Regions from separate parts of the Pseudoalteromonas sp. NZS127 genome, predicted to be linked through region 3. Evidence: predicted binding sites of a transcription regulator. Region 3 holds the regulator's gene; each other region holds the start of a gene.

Evidence for each region. Region 3 encodes MetJ, which represses methionine synthesis genes. Its sites were predicted from a motif close to TAGACGTCTAGACGTCTA; they were not measured.
Region 1: a site for MetJ is predicted at 3,075-3,092, ahead of I6E78_RS07080 (methylenetetrahydrofolate reductase). Genes of this name have one in related genera too.
Region 2: a site for MetJ is predicted at 1,824-1,841, ahead of metK (methionine adenosyltransferase). Genes of this name have one in related genera too.

What each region holds. Positions count from the first base shown of each region.
Region 1 is NZ_JADYWN010000005.1:127,910-133,078, reverse strand. Features, by position in the region: gene I6E78_RS07095 (DUF3581 domain-containing protein) at 1-178, shown strand, start outside; gene I6E78_RS07090 (DEAD/DEAH box helicase) at 336-1,583, shown strand; gene I6E78_RS07085 (hypothetical protein) at 1,689-1,901, shown strand; gene I6E78_RS07080 (methylenetetrahydrofolate reductase) at 2,075-3,031, opposite strand; gene I6E78_RS07075 (M16 family metallopeptidase) at 3,303-5,169, shown strand, end outside.
Region 2 is NZ_JADYWN010000005.1:92,714-97,882, reverse strand. Features, by position in the region: gene I6E78_RS06950 (hypothetical protein) at 1-418, opposite strand, end outside; gene metK (methionine adenosyltransferase) at 571-1,722, opposite strand; gene tkt (transketolase) at 2,026-4,017, shown strand; gene ppnP (pyrimidine/purine nucleoside phosphorylase) at 4,203-4,517, shown strand; gene hpf (ribosome hibernation-promoting factor, HPF/YfiA family) at 4,719-5,075, shown strand.
Region 3 is NZ_JADYWN010000001.1:322,909-328,077, forward strand. Features, by position in the region: gene I6E78_RS01495 (bifunctional aspartate kinase/homoserine dehydrogenase II) at 1-1,994, opposite strand, end outside; gene metB (cystathionine gamma-synthase) at 2,000-3,238, opposite strand; gene metJ (met regulon transcriptional regulator MetJ) at 3,438-3,758, shown strand; gene I6E78_RS01510 (malic enzyme-like NAD(P)-binding protein) at 3,857-5,098, opposite strand.

The DNA.
Region 1 (5,169 bases), on a different contig from region 3:
ATACGCAGGTAAACGCGGCAAAATTACTTTGCGCTTTAATTTGCTAGAAAACGGTAAAAAAGTGGGTTTTGGTGAAAAGCACATGGTGGTATCGGGTATTCGCGAGTACTGCCAAGCTACGGTTGATGATTTGATTGCTTTTTACAACGAGCGCAAAGCAAATTTAAAACCAGCTTAAAAACGAGATGAATTTTAAAAGGTGCTATTTAGCGCCTTTTTTATTGGCACAAATAAAAGCAGATAAATACGATTAAATAGTTTTCTCAAGCACTCTAATTTACGGCATGAGTGAATATGAGTACAATAGCGCTCTTTGTCATTTTAAAGCTAAGCCTATGTCTGCCACTACGTTCTCATCACTTAATCTCGACCCGTTGTTATTAACTGCGATTGAGCAAAATAATTACACTCAACCTACCGCAATTCAGATTAAAACCATCCCGCCTATTTTAGCGGGCAGTGATGTAATGGGCAGTGCACAAACTGGCACAGGTAAAACCGCAGCGTTTGTACTACCACTGCTACACAAACTTTTAAACACCCTTAAAAAAGATGAGCCAGGTGTTGCTCGCGTGGTAATTTTAACGCCAACTCGCGAACTTGCTCAGCAAGTATTTGCCAGCTTTGAAAAATATGCCCAAGGCACCAATATTAAAGGGGCATTAGCGTATGGCGGCGCAAGCATAGGCCCACAAATAAAAGCCCTAAAAGATGCGCAAGTAATAGTAGCCACCCCGGGGCGCTTACTCGATCATATTGTTAAAGGCAGTGTGGTGCTTTCAAGTGTTGACTCACTGGTGTTTGATGAAGCCGATCGTATGCTTGATATGGGATTTATTGACGAAATTAAACGTATATTGCGCCATATTCCAGGCGATCGCCAAACTTTGTTATTTTCGGCGACTTTTGATGACAGCGTATTTGCGCTTAGTAAAAAACTACTTAAAAACCCAGAATTAGTTGAAGTTGATAAACGCAACTCAGCAGCAGTTGAGGTTGAGCAAGTAATTTACTCAGTAGACGAGGATCGCAAGCGCGAGCTGGTATCGCACATGATCGGCATGAAAAATTGGCGCCAAGTGCTTATTTTTACTCGCACCAAACAAATGGCCGACCAACTGGCTAAAGAAATGTGTAAAGACGGTTTAAAAACCGAGTCAATCCATGGTGATAAATCACAAGGCGCACGCGACCGTGCACTACAAAACTTTAAAGAAGGCATTACCCGTGTATTAGTTGCTACCGATGTAGCCGCACGTGGTTTGGATATTCCGACACTTAGGTTTGTAATTAACTTTGAACTGCCATACATAGCCGAAGACTACGTACATCGCATTGGCCGTACAGGTCGCGCTGGTGAGCAAGGGCTTGCAATGTCGCTAGTAAGTATTGACGAGCAATGGTTACTTGAAGAAATAGAAGTACTGTTAGATACCCGCTTAACGCCACAGTGGCTAGCAGGCTACGAGCCAGATCCAAACAAAAAGCCAAAAGATAACCGCAAAAACACCAATAAATCACGAAAAGACCGCGATAAAAAACGCATTACAGGACAAAGAGAGCCAAGTAGAAGACGTAAATAACAGTTTTTTAGTTTTGGCTTTCAATTGTCAGTGAAATAATACGACCCCGAAAAATAGCCTCGGGGCTGTATTAGGCTAAATTTAGCATTTAAAAGGAATTAATTTATGAACAAAGTTACTAAAATATGGTTGCTGTATTCAGGCATAGGTTTAGTTTTATCGCTGGTAATAATAAGTTTATTAGATATTTTTACCAGCTTTAGGTTTATATCTAACGAAGGAGTTATTTTTGGTGTTATGTGCGCTGCTATGGGAGCAGCGTTAAAAAGCTATTCAGGGCAAAAGGTTAGTAACAAAAGCGGCCAGCAACAAAAGTAAACATAGTTAACATTGATAATAAAGCGCAAAATGCATTTAGCACATAACTGCTAATTCCCCCTTACCTTTAACTAAATACGTTACTTCTCAAATTTAAAATAAAAAAAGGCAAGCTATAAGGCTTGCCAAAGAGTGTAACTAATTAATCTGGTTTTGTATTAAATGCTTAGCCCTTAAGCTATTAACTTTTCAGCTAGATTTAATTCCATGGTGGCTTTTAATAAGCGGTATAAGTTAATTGATGCGTCAATTTCTTCTTTACGGTTAGTTAAGCTTTCTATATTTAAGCCCAGCGGCACGTTTAAATGCGCACAGCTTTTAAGTATTAAATCGAGATTTTCGCGGCAAATACGTACCGATTCACTCAGCGTATTGTTCGCATCAAGCATGCGCCATTTAGTGGCCTCTGGCACTGAGATCCCCAACCATTGCATAAACTCTAAGGTTTTTTCGCCGCCGCACGGAGTAAAAGTTAAAATAAGGCGCTTAGGCTCAAGCCCTTGTGCTTTACAACTACGTGCATAGCTAGTTATTAACTCTATTGTTGCTTGTGCGTCGTAAACCGCTTGCGAAATAAAGAACTTACAGCCTTGAGCGGTTTTTTCTATTAGGCGCTCGTGTTCATTACGTTTATTAGAATGACGCTCTGCAATAGTAACGCCGCCTAAAAAGAAGTCATCAGATTGCTCTGCCAGCGTTTTATACGCATCTGGTAGGCTTAGTTTTATATCGCCTATCGATGATGGGCTACCTACTAAAACAATATTTTTTAAATCGTAGTCGTTTTTAGTTTCACTTAGCCAATCTTTAAACTCGTTCGCACTGCGTTGCGCCACACTTTTATAGGTAATTACATCAAGGTGCGATAAGCCACGTAATAGGTTGCTGTATTCACGTGGATCGACAGTTTGCCTAAATGGAAACGGACGCGCTTGATTAGTACGGCTGCTTTCGTCTTGAATGTCGTAAATTATTACGCCGTCGTATTCAATTTCGTGTAGGCGACCCAATAGCTTTTCTGCAATGGTTTTTAGTTGCGCTTTATCGGTACCAATTTTTGGCGGCGTAGTACCAATAAGGTATACGCCTTGATTGCTATCTTCTATTTTCTCTTGAAGTGATAAAGCCATAATCCTCATTCCAGCTTAGTTTGTTACGATGGAATTAATATAGCAGCCATTTAGATGGCTAGATAGCTTTATTTAATGAAAATTTTTCAATCGTAGTGAGGTTTATTCATACAAGCTCGTTACCAATTAGTAAATTTGATACAGTTGTTTACATAATAACAACGCTTTAGGCTCTTATTATTGGCGGCTTTGCGGCATAATCAGATGGTACTTTTTATTAAACTAGCTCAACGTTTAGCGATTAAAATTGATTGCTATAAAAGGAAAAACAATGAAATTTAAATTTTTAGCAACCAGTTTAGCGGTATCGCTGGCACTGTCGGGTTGCGCTATTGAACAAAATCAAACGAGCCAAGCAGTAACACAACAACAAACAAACACTACGGGCGAGGGCGTTTTTTCACAAGACTACTTACTAGAAGAGCTTGAAAATGGCTTGCGCGTTATGGTGGTTAAAACCGATTACCCTGATGTAGTCTCGTTGCAAATTCCTGTATCGGTAGGATCACGTAATGAAACGCAAGCGGGCAAAACGGGCTTTGCGCATTTTTTTGAACACATGATGTTTAAAGGCTCTGAAAAATTTCCTGAGGCTGTGTATTCAAGTATTTTAAAAAATTCTGGCGTTGATAACCGCGCTTACACCACCAACGATTACACTAACTATCATTTAAACTTTTCAAAGCAGCATCTTGATAAAGTACTTGAACTTGAAGCTGATATTTTTCAAAATTTAACCTATACCGAAGAGCAATTTAGAACCGAAGCGCAAACGGTAAAAGGCGAGTACTTAAAAAATAATGCCAGCCCAGTGCGTAAATTACTTAGCGCAGTACGCGAAGAGGCCTTTGAGCAACACACTTATAAACACACCACTATGGGCTTTTTTAAAGACATAGAAGCCATGCCTGATCAAATGGCTTATGGTAAAGAATTTTTTGCCAAATTTTATAAGCCCGAATATGTATCACTCGTAATTGTGGGTGATGTAGACCCAAAAGCCACTATGGCTATGGTTAAAAAACACTGGGGTGCGTGGAAAAAGGGTGACTATGTTGCCGACATTAAAGCAGAGCCAACACAGCAAGCGCCAAAATATAGTCATCAACAAAACCCAGGCTTACCAGGGCATTGGTTATTAGTATCGTATAAAGGCACTGCGTGGGAGCCGGCTAAAAAAGACAGAGCTGCGCTTGATTTACTCTCGCAGCTTTATTTTTCAAACAACTCAGATTTATACCAAGAGCTAGTGGTAGATAAACAAATTGCCAGCCAAATGTTTAGCTATAACCCAGAAACCAAAGATCCGGGTTTACTGCATGTATTTGTAAAAGTAGAAAAAGCAGACGATTTAGCCAAAGTACGCGATGCAATCAATCGTACCTACGCCCAAGCGCGTACTGAGTTAGTAGATAGCCAAAAACTCAGCGACTTAAAATCTAACCTTAAATACAGCTTTATAAATGGTTTAGATTCGTCGCAAGCAATTGCTGCAACCCTTGCAAGCTATATGCATTTTGAGCGTGACCCTAGGGTAATAAACCAGCTATATAAAACCTCAGATGAAATAACAGCTGAAGATATTAAAGCAATTGCTAACAAGTATTTTGTTGATAATGCACGCACTACCGTGACTATGTCGGCACTTGATAAAGCGCCAAATTTTGAGCAAGAGGTTGATTTAAACGCACTGGTTGCAAAACTGGAGCAAGCACCTCAGGCTGCTGCATTTAAAGTGCTAGATAAAACTAACAGCTCGCCATTAATCGACGTTAACTTTTTATTCAATACCGGGGCTGCTGCTGACCCGCAAGGTAAAAAAGGCCTTGGCGCATTAACTGCAGCTATGCTGGCGCAAGGTGGCTCACAATCAACAAGCTATAAAGATATTAAACAAGCACTTTATCCGCTGGCAGGTAGCTTTGGTTATCAAATAGATAAAGAAATGCTGTCGTTTCAAGGGCGTATTCATAAAGATAACGCTGCTAAGTGGTATGCATTAGTGAGCGATCAGTTACTTAATCCCGGTTTTAGAGAAGATGACTTTAAGCGCCTTAAAAAAGAGCTAATTGACGGTATTAAATCGGGCTTAAAAGCATCTAACGATGAAGAACTAGGTAAAGAAGTACTCTACAGCG
Region 2 (5,169 bases), on a different contig from region 3:
TAAGATCATCGTCTTGCCACTCTATGTGTTCATCGGTAATTGCTGTGGCTTCAACCTCGGGTAGGCGCTGTTCAAGCTCGTCTAGTTTTTCTTCAAGGCGAATTAAGCTACTGGTAATGTAATCAAGCGCATCAAAAATTCTGTCATCGCGCTGGCTACTCGTTGCACTTGCCAGTTGAGTATTTTGATTAGGGTTGGTAACAGCCTGCAGCTTACTTTTAATACCTAAGCTGGCAAGTAGTTTGGCTTGCTTTAGGGCTTTGTCTTTATTGCTTGGCACAAATAGCGGTTTACCATTAAAAAAAAGCGACACTTTTTCATTTGATGTTTTTAATTTAGTAGCAAGCATGGCAGTAACAGCTTTGCTGTCAACGCCCTCAGCGAGTCCTACAAAGGTAACACGAAAGTTGTCGGCCATTTTTAATTCCCTAAGCTTTTATAGTAAAACGAGTATATACCGAAAGTGCAAAACAATTCGAGAGTGATTTATGTTTCACGGCTTGAATAATAAGCTTTAGATATAAAAACGACCCTTAAAAGGGCCGTTTATATTTTTAATAGTATGTTGGCTTAAAGGCCAGCAGCAGCGCGAAGTGCTTCTGCTTTATCGGTACGCTCCCAAGGGAACTCTTCACGACCAAAGTGGCCGTAAGCCGCCGTTGGAAGGTAGATAGGGCGCTCTAAATCAAGCATTTTAATTAAACCGTAAGGGCGCAAGTCAAAGTGCTCACGAATAAGCTCAATTAAACGGCTTTCTTCTAGCTTGCTGGTACCAAAGGTTTCTACGCTTATAGACGTAGGCTCTGCAATACCAATAGCGTACGATACTTGTAGCTCACACTTATCAGCAAGGCCAGCAGCAACAATGTTTTTAGCAACATAACGTGCAGCATAGGCAGCACTACGGTCAACTTTTGATGGATCTTTACCAGAGAAAGCACCGCCACCGTGACGAGCCATGCCGCCGTAGGTATCTACAATGATTTTACGACCGGTTAAGCCACAATCGCCCATTGGTCCGCCAATTACAAAGCGACCTGTTGGGTTAATAAAAAACTTAGTCGCGCTAGTAATTAGCTCAGCAGGAAGTACTGGCTTGATGATAGTTTCCATCACCGCTTCGATTAAATCTTTTTGTGAAATATCTTCGCTGTGCTGCGTAGAAAGTACAACAGCATCAATACCTACTGGCTTGCCGTTTTCGTATGCAAACGTAACTTGTGATTTTGCATCTGGGCGTAACCAGTTAAGCTCGCCGCTTTTACGAACCTGTGCTTGGCGCTGCACTAAACGGTGTGAGTAGGTAATAGGAGCAGGCATTAGTACTTCAGTTTCGTTACATGCGTAACCAAACATTAAGCCTTGATCGCCAGCGCCTTGCTCTTCTGGGCTAGTACGGTCAACACCTTGGTTAATGTCAGGAGACTGTTTACCAATAGTGTTTAAAATTGCACATGAATCTGCATCAAAACCCATATCTGAATTAGTGTAGCCAATGTCGCGAATTGTTTTACGTGTAATTTCTTCGATATCAACCCATGCGCTAGTAGTGATTTCACCACCAACCATAACCATACCGGTTTTTACGTAAGTTTCACACGCAACTCGGGCATGAGAATCTTGCTCAAGGATAGCATCAAGTACCGCATCAGAGATTTGATCGGCGATTTTATCCGGATGACCTTCAGAAACAGATTCAGAAGTAAATAAATGTTTTGCCATTGTATTTCTGCTCACAAATATTGCGCTTCACAAACGTCGGTATTAGCGCTTAAAAATTAAGGGGCGTATTTTATCGAAAACAAAACACCTTGCATAGTGTTTTTACGCCTAGACGTCTAAATAAAATATTTAATAACTTTTCGGTCTCAAAAAATATTCATAATGACCTATTATTATGGGTTTTTAATTGCACACCGCCCCTACAATAAGTAAGAATGGACTATACACTAGTCGCCAAGTTATACGGCGGCATAATCGAATACATAAATACCCGCGCAAAAATATATTAAGGTAGGAGAATTCATGCCATCTCGCAAAGAACTTGCAAATGCTATTCGTGTCTTGTCAATGGACGCAGTACAAAAGGCCAAATCTGGTCATCCTGGAGCCCCTATGGGCATGGCAGATATCGCAGAAGTATTATGGCGCGATTATCTAAAACATAACCCAACAAACCCAGAGTGGGCTGACCGAGATCGCTTTATATTATCGAACGGCCACGGTTCAATGCTTATTTATTCTTTATTACATTTAACGGGTTATGATTTACCGTTAGACGAAATTAAAAACTTCCGTCAAATGCATTCAAAAACACCTGGTCACCCAGAGTACGGTTATGCACCAGGAATCGAAACTACTACGGGCCCGTTAGGTCAAGGGATCACTAACGCAGTAGGTATGGCAATTGCCGAAAAAGCGCTAGCTGCACAGTTTAACCGTGAAGGTCACGATATTGTTGATCACTTTACCTATGCATTTATGGGCGACGGCTGCTTAATGGAAGGTATTTCTCATGAAGCTGGTTCACTTGCAGGCACATTAGGCCTAGGTAAACTTGTTGCATTTTGGGATGACAACGGCATTTCAATCGATGGCGAAGTAGAAGGTTGGTTTACCGATGATACGCCAGCTCGCTTTAAAGCGTACGGTTGGCATGTAATTAGCGGTGTTGATGGCCACGACAGCGATGCTATAAGTGCTGCAATCGCAGAAGCTAAAAGTGTTACCGATAAGCCATCACTAATTTGTTGTAAAACAATTATTGGTTACGGCTCACCTAATAAGTCGGGTAGCCACGACTGCCATGGTGCACCACTAGGTGAGGACGAAATTAAAGCGTCTCGTGAATTTTTAGGTTGGACTGGCGATGCTTTCGAGATTCCTGATGATATTTACGCACAGTGGGATGGCAAAGAAAAAGGCCAACAGCTTGAATCAAGCTGGGACGAAAAATTTGCAGCATACGCAAAAGCATACCCAGAGCTAGCGTCAGAATACAAGCGTCGTATTAACAACGAACTGCCAGGCGATTGGGCTGAAAAATCTCAAGCATACATTGAAGAGCTGCAAGCAAATCCAGCAAACCCAGCGTCTCGTAAAGCGTCGCAAAATGCATTAAATGCATTTGGTCCGTTATTACCAGAATTTATGGGTGGCTCAGCCGATTTAGCAGGCTCAAACCTAACAATTTGGGATGGCTCTAAAGGCTTAACACGCGACGATGCAAGCGGTAACTACATTTATTACGGTGTACGTGAGTTTGGTATGTCGGCAATTATGAATGGTATTGCGCTGCATAAAGGCTTTATTCCTTACGGTGCTACGTTCTTAATGTTTGTTGAATATGCAAAAAATGCCGTACGTATGGCTGCATTAATGAAGCAACCAAGCATTTTTGTATACACGCACGATTCAATTGGTTTAGGTGAAGATGGTCCAACTCACCAACCAGTAGAGCAAATTGCAAGCATGCGTTTAACGCCTAACTTATACAACTGGCGTCCATGTGACCAAGTGGAGTCGGCAATTGCATGGCAACAAGCTATTGAGCGTAAAGACGGTCCTACATCACTAATCTTTACTCGCCAAGGTTTAGAGCAACAAGCACGTAACGCACAGCAACTGAGCGACGTTAAAAAGGGTGGTTACATCCTTAGCTGCGACGGCAATCCAGAGCTTATTTTCATTGCAACGGGTTCTGAAGTGCAACTAGCACAAGATTCTGCAAGCGAACTACGCAAGCAAGGTAAAAAGGTACGTGTTGTATCTATGCCGTGTACTGATGCTTTTGAAACGCAAAGCGCAGCATACAAAGAAAGTGTATTGCCAGCATCTGTTTCACGCCGCGTAGCAGTAGAAGCAGGTATTGCTGATTACTGGTACAAGTACGTTGGCCTAAATGGCGCAGTAGTAGGTATGACTACCTTTGGTGAGTCAGCACCTGCTGGTGAGCTGTTTGAGCACTTTGGCTTTACTGTTGAGAACATAGTAAACAAAGCAAACGAACTTTTTTAATCGCCTTTGATTAAATAAAGTAAGCAATTGAAAAACCCGCATATGTTGCGGGTTTTTTTATGCCCGAATATGAAACAACTTCACTTAAAGCAATACTGCTTTCCTTGCAAGAAAGTAAGCTATCAGGCAAGGTAGTGCGATAAAATTTATAAATAAAAATCTTAAATTATTAGCAGGAGCTAAATATGTCAAAGTTCGAAAATGTTAGTGTAATTAAAAAAGCCAATGTGTATTTTGATGGCAAAGTGTCAAGCCGAACCGTTTTATTAGGCAGTGGTGAAGCAAAAACATTAGGCTTTATGCAACCAGGTGAGTTTGTGTTCGACACTAACCAAAAAGAATGTATGGAATTATTAGCAGGACAGTGGGATATTTTATTGCCAGGTGAAAGCGAGTGGAAAACATTTAATGCGGGCGAATCATTTAATGTTGATGCAAACGTAAGCTTTAAGGTAAAAGTAAGCGATTTTGCTGATTATTGCTGTTCATACACAGATTAATAGCACAAATACAACGCGGTTAGTATGTTATTTAACCGCTTAAAGAGCCCGTATAATGCGGGCTTTTGCATGTTTAATGCTCAGTGAGTGATCTAAATCAGCTTTACTAACAAATATTTGCTTAAATAGTTACATTTATCCTTGTGTTAATTCATATTGCCCCCAATACTAACTATGAAGTAACACATAAAAGGATATAAAATGAAAATTAATCTTACAGGTCACCATGTTGACGTTACTGATTCAATTAGAGAACACGTAAACGAAAAGTTTTCAAAAATAGCGAATCACTTTCCATCTTTGATCGCGCTCGACATTATTCTTTCTAAAGTTCACAACAAGCTTCAAGCGGAAATTAGCACTATTTACGAAGGTGCACGTATATCGGTTAAGGGCGAAAACGAAGTGCTGTATCCAGCAATTAGTAGTGCCGCAAAAAAACTAGATACGTCACTAAAACATCGCAAAGGGCAAATTAAAGCTAATTTGCATGAAAAACCAGAAATAACAACCCCAGAAATTGCACACGAAATCATCCAAGAGATGGATCTTCGTTAACGTTTTTAGAGTTTAGGCCCTAACTTTTAGGGCCTAAAACCATTATTTATTAGCTTCGTTTTACCCCCTCATTTATTAATACTTTTCAGCTTTC
Region 3 (5,169 bases):
AACGGCGCTAAGGCAATGTCGTTAAGGTCTAATTCAACCCCTAACTCTCGCGCTAAAATAAGTAGCTTACGCTGCATATCTCGCCCCGATAAATCTTCGCGCGGATCGGGTTCAGTAAAACCCATTTGTTGCGCTTCAAGTAATAACTCAGAAAATGCAGTTGCGCCATTATACATACTACATAACCACGATAACGTACCCGAAAAAACACCTTCTATACGTGTTATTTTATCGCCACTGTTTTGTAAATCTGCAAGGGCAAAATTAATTGGTAAACCGGCACCCACACTAGCGTTATAGCGCCAATATAAATTGCGCTGCGCAATATTGTGCTGCAACGCTTTATACCAAGGAGTTGGCGCGGTACCAGCATACTTATTAGCACTAATTAAATGACAATCAAGCGCAACAAAATCTGGGTATAACTGACTAAATTGCTCGCTGGCGGTTATATCTATAACCACTTTATGCTCGTAATCAAGCTGGCCAATAGCGGTTAATAAATCTTGGCTGCTATAGTCAACAGCCTCTAACTGCCATTGGTTCTTCCAGTGCTGTACATTTATGCCGCTGGGATTAAATAGCAGTTTTTGCGAACGTGCTAATCCCACTAACTTAATATTAAAGTCGGTTGATAAGCGTGCTAGCTGCGCCGATAGTTGGCTAACAAATACATCCCCTACGTTACCAAGCCCTGCCACTATTAAGGCAATTTCTTGGCCTTTAGTGATCAGTTTATCGTGCAGCACATTAAGCACATCACTATCAATAAGCTGATCCGTCAGTAGCAATACATAACCACTATCTTGATGCACAAAGCGAGGTTCAATATTATGCAAATTGAGCAACTCGCGTGCCTGAGTGCTCAATAAGTTTATATCTTGCTCAGGAGCAACTAGCGCGCAACCATGTAGGTTAGACTCGCTAATATTGGCTCTTCCTGCAAAGTAACTAACTACTTGATGGGTCGCTACTGCCGGTACTATTAGGTAAGTTTCACCTGCGCTACTAAAATGATGCAAACTATGTTGAATAAGCTGGCTAACCTGAGTTACCTCACCCTCAACTAGCCCTTCAACACTAAGTAAATCTATATTTTCTAATGTAGTAATAAAGCGTTTTTGTTTTACACAGCCCTCTTTCACTACATTTGTTGAGCTTGCTTGCACGTCAAAACTACTGCGCACCGCAAGCTTTATATCGGTATTTTTAAGTGGCGATAATGTTTTAGCGTGTAAAACGGGGTTACCTAATCTTGCCAATAAGTTAGCTTGCGCTCTACATACCTTAGCGTATTTAATGGCCTTGTTAACTTTACGTGGGTCGGTACTAAATATCCCTTGTGTATCGGTCCAAATATATACTTGTTTAGCATTGCAATAACTTGCCAATAAGGTTGCACTGTAATCACTACCATTGCGACCAAGAGTGACCGTATCGCCTTGGGTATTAGCCGCAATAAACCCTGTTACCACGTTAATTTTGTGCTGGCTAATAAGCTCACTACACTGCTGCGTATTTTGGCTATGCAATAATTGTCCATCACTTAGCGTAAACAAGCCTCTTGCGTCTTGCATGCATGCAGCAACATTAAGTTGCTGTAAATACGCTGCGAGCAAACGAGCTGACCACAACTCACCATGGGCGAGTAGCGCCGCTTCTTGCAACTGCTCAGTACTCGCTAATTTAGCAACTAAACTTAGCTCTTCATTTAGAGTGGTTAAGGCGCTGCGCTTTAAATCGCCCTGCAGTAGCTGCGTTATTAAATCACTTTGATGATTGTTTAATTGCAATACAATATCAGCGAGCGCTTGAGTATCGTGCTGCTGATAACTTTGCCACAGTTTTACTAATGTATCTGTGGTTTTTCCTGCAGCCGATACCACTACACAATCACCGGGCTGAGCTTGCCCTAAAATTATTTTTGCAACGCTTTTATAGCGCTCGGCTGAGCTTAAACTCGAACCACCAAATTTATGAATATTATTAGTCATATTAATTACCACAACGCCGGGTGAGCAGCGCTCAATTTAACATTACTACTTGCGCTAGCACCTGCTTTACCTGCGTTATTGTGCTGACCTGGTTGCACTAAATTAAATACCCGATCAAAGTCTGCTAATAAATCTGCTACATCTTCAATACCTACCGACACACGAATAAGCGTATCGCCAACGCCAGCGGCTAAACGAGCCTCGGCTTCCATTCCTGCATGCGTCATTGTTGCTGGGTGGCATATTAAGCTCTCTACGCCACCTAAAGATTCAGCTAAGCTAAATGTTTTAAGGTTTGTTAAAAATGCAGCTGCGTCATTTACATCACCTTTAATGTCAAAACTAACCATGCCACCAAAACCAAGTTGCTGTGCTTTAGCCAATTCATGTTGTGGATGCGACTCTAGCCCCGGGTAATATACTTGGCTAACAAATTTTGAGCTTTCAAGGTACTTAGCAATAGCTAAGGCATTTTCTTGATGCTGCCGTAAGCGTACATTTAAAGTACGCAAGCCACGCAAAGTTAAGTAACTATCAAACGGTGCCCCCGTTATACCAATATTATTTGCCCACCAAGCCAGTTCTTCACCTAGTTCGTCAGTTGCAGCAATAACCGCACCGCCAACCACGTCTGAGTGGCCATTTATGTACTTAGTGGTTGAGTGCACCACAATATCAACGCCAAATTTAATCGGGTTTTGTAATGCAGGCGATAAAAAAGTGTTATCTGCGGCTACCAAAGCACCGCATTGTTTCGCAATATCGGTTACTGCTTTAATATCAGTTAAACGTAAAATAGGGTTACTAGGGGTTTCTATCCAAATTAACTTAGGTTTGATTACTAAAATTTGCTGCAAACTTTCTGGTTTAGTTAAATCTAACACTTCGAGTTTTAATAGGCCGCGCTTTTGTAATGAGGTAAATAAGCGATAGCTGCCGCCATAACAATCATGGGGGATCACTAACGTATCGTCACTATTAAGCAGCTGAGTGGCTAAATGTACGGCAGCCATTCCTGTTGCAGTAATAATGCCGCGAGCACCGCCTTCGAGTTCGCTGAGTGCTTGGGCTAAAGTATCACGATTTGGATTACCACTGCGGCCATAGTCATATTGACGTTTTGTATCAAAGTCGGCAAACGAATAAGTGGTTGATAAATACAGCGGAGGCACAACCGCGCCATGGTGCTTATCAGCATCGACACCACTGCGAACTGCAATTGTCGCTTTATTTTTTTCACTCATATTTATTACCTGCTTTATTTAGATGTTTAGACGTCTAAAACAGTAATTCATTCAACTTAAGAAGTCAAAACATTTAAACACCTAGCCATCTGTGCAACAAGTATTTGACTAATTTGTTTAAATCGATAGAATTTCACGCATATGCGCGCTATTTTTTAGTAGGGTGAGCAATTAATAATCTGAGGCAACGATACATCTTATGGCAAAATGGAATGGCGAGTATATTCACCCATACGCAGAACACGGGAAAAAATCAGAGCAAGTTAAAAAGATCACCGTTTCGATCCCGCTAAATGTATTAAAAGTACTAACCGATGAACGCACCCGTAGGCAAATTAATAACTTACGCCATGCAACTAATAGCGAGCTATTATGTGAAGCATTTTTGCATGCGTTTACTGGGCAACCGTTACCTAACGATGATGATTTACGTAAAGATAACGCCGAAAAAGTGCCTGAAGAAGTGAAAAAAATAATGCAAGAAATGGGCTTAGAAGTTCCTGTTTTAAACGAAGACTAAACAGCGGCTTTTAAACAAAAAAACCTCAGCCATGCTGAGGTTTTTTTATGGCTATAAATTACACTGAAGTAACTTAATACCGAGCAACATAATGCTGCTTATTCCATATAGTTTGCTGGCAGCTCTATTTGCGCTACGCCTGAAGCAATGGCTGCTAATGCAACTGCTTTAGCAATACGCGGCAATAAACGCGGGTCCATAGGCTTAGGAATAATATACTCTGCACCAAACGCTAGCTTATCTACACCGGCAGCTTTTAGTACTTCTGGTGGAACCGGCTCTTTGGCAATACTACGAATAGCTTCAACTGCTGCAATTTTCATTTCATCGTTAATTTCACTGGCACGCACATCAAGTGCACCACGGAAAATAAACGGAAAACACAACACGTTATTAACTTGGTTAGGGTAATCTGAGCGCCCTGTTGCCATAATTAAATCGCTACGTGCGCCGTGTGCCAGTGCCGGATCAATCTCAGGGTCTGGGTTCGAACAAGCAAATACGACTGGCTTTGCTGCCATTAATTTTAAATCATCGGCCGATAATAAGTTAGGGCCCGACACACCAACAAATACGTCAGCATCTTCAATTACATCTTGTAATGTACGCTTATCGGTATTGTTAGCAAATAACTGTTTGTACTCGTTTAAATCATCACGGCGAGTGTGAATAACACCTTTACGATCAAGCATATAAATATGTTCACGCAGTGCACCACACTTAATTAATAACTCCATACAAGCAATCGCTGCAGCGCCGGCACCTAAACATACAATAACTGCATCTTCAATATCTTTGCCTTGCACTTCCAGCGCATTTATCATGCCTGCAGCCGTTACAATAGCCGTGCCGTGCTGATCATCATGAAAAACAGGAATACTACAGCGTTCAATAAGCGCCTTTTCAATTTCAAAACACTCTGGTGCTTTAATATCTTCAAGGTTAATACCGCCAAAAGTATCAGCAATATTAGCCACAGTATTTATAAAGTCTTCGGTGGTGCGGTGTTTTACTTCAATATCAATTGAGTCAATGCCTGCAAAACGTTTAAACAACAACGCCTTGCCTTCCATTACCGGTTTTGACGCTAAAGGCCCTAAATTTCCTAAACCTAAAATAGCAGTACCATTGGTGATCACTGCAACCAAATTACCTTTACCTGTGTACTTATAGGCATTTACAGGGTCAGCAGCAATTTCACGCACCGGCTCAGCTACACCGGGGCTATAAGCTAAAGCGAGATCATGAGCCGTTTCTGCAGGCTTGGTTAGCTCAATGCTGATTTTACCTGGAACGGGGTGAGAGTGATAATGTAGTGCTTGTTCACGAAAGTCCGACATAACGCGATTATATCCTGCAATTTAAGTTAAAGTGAGAGGGAGTAAAGCGACACTTAACATGCCTTAAAGTA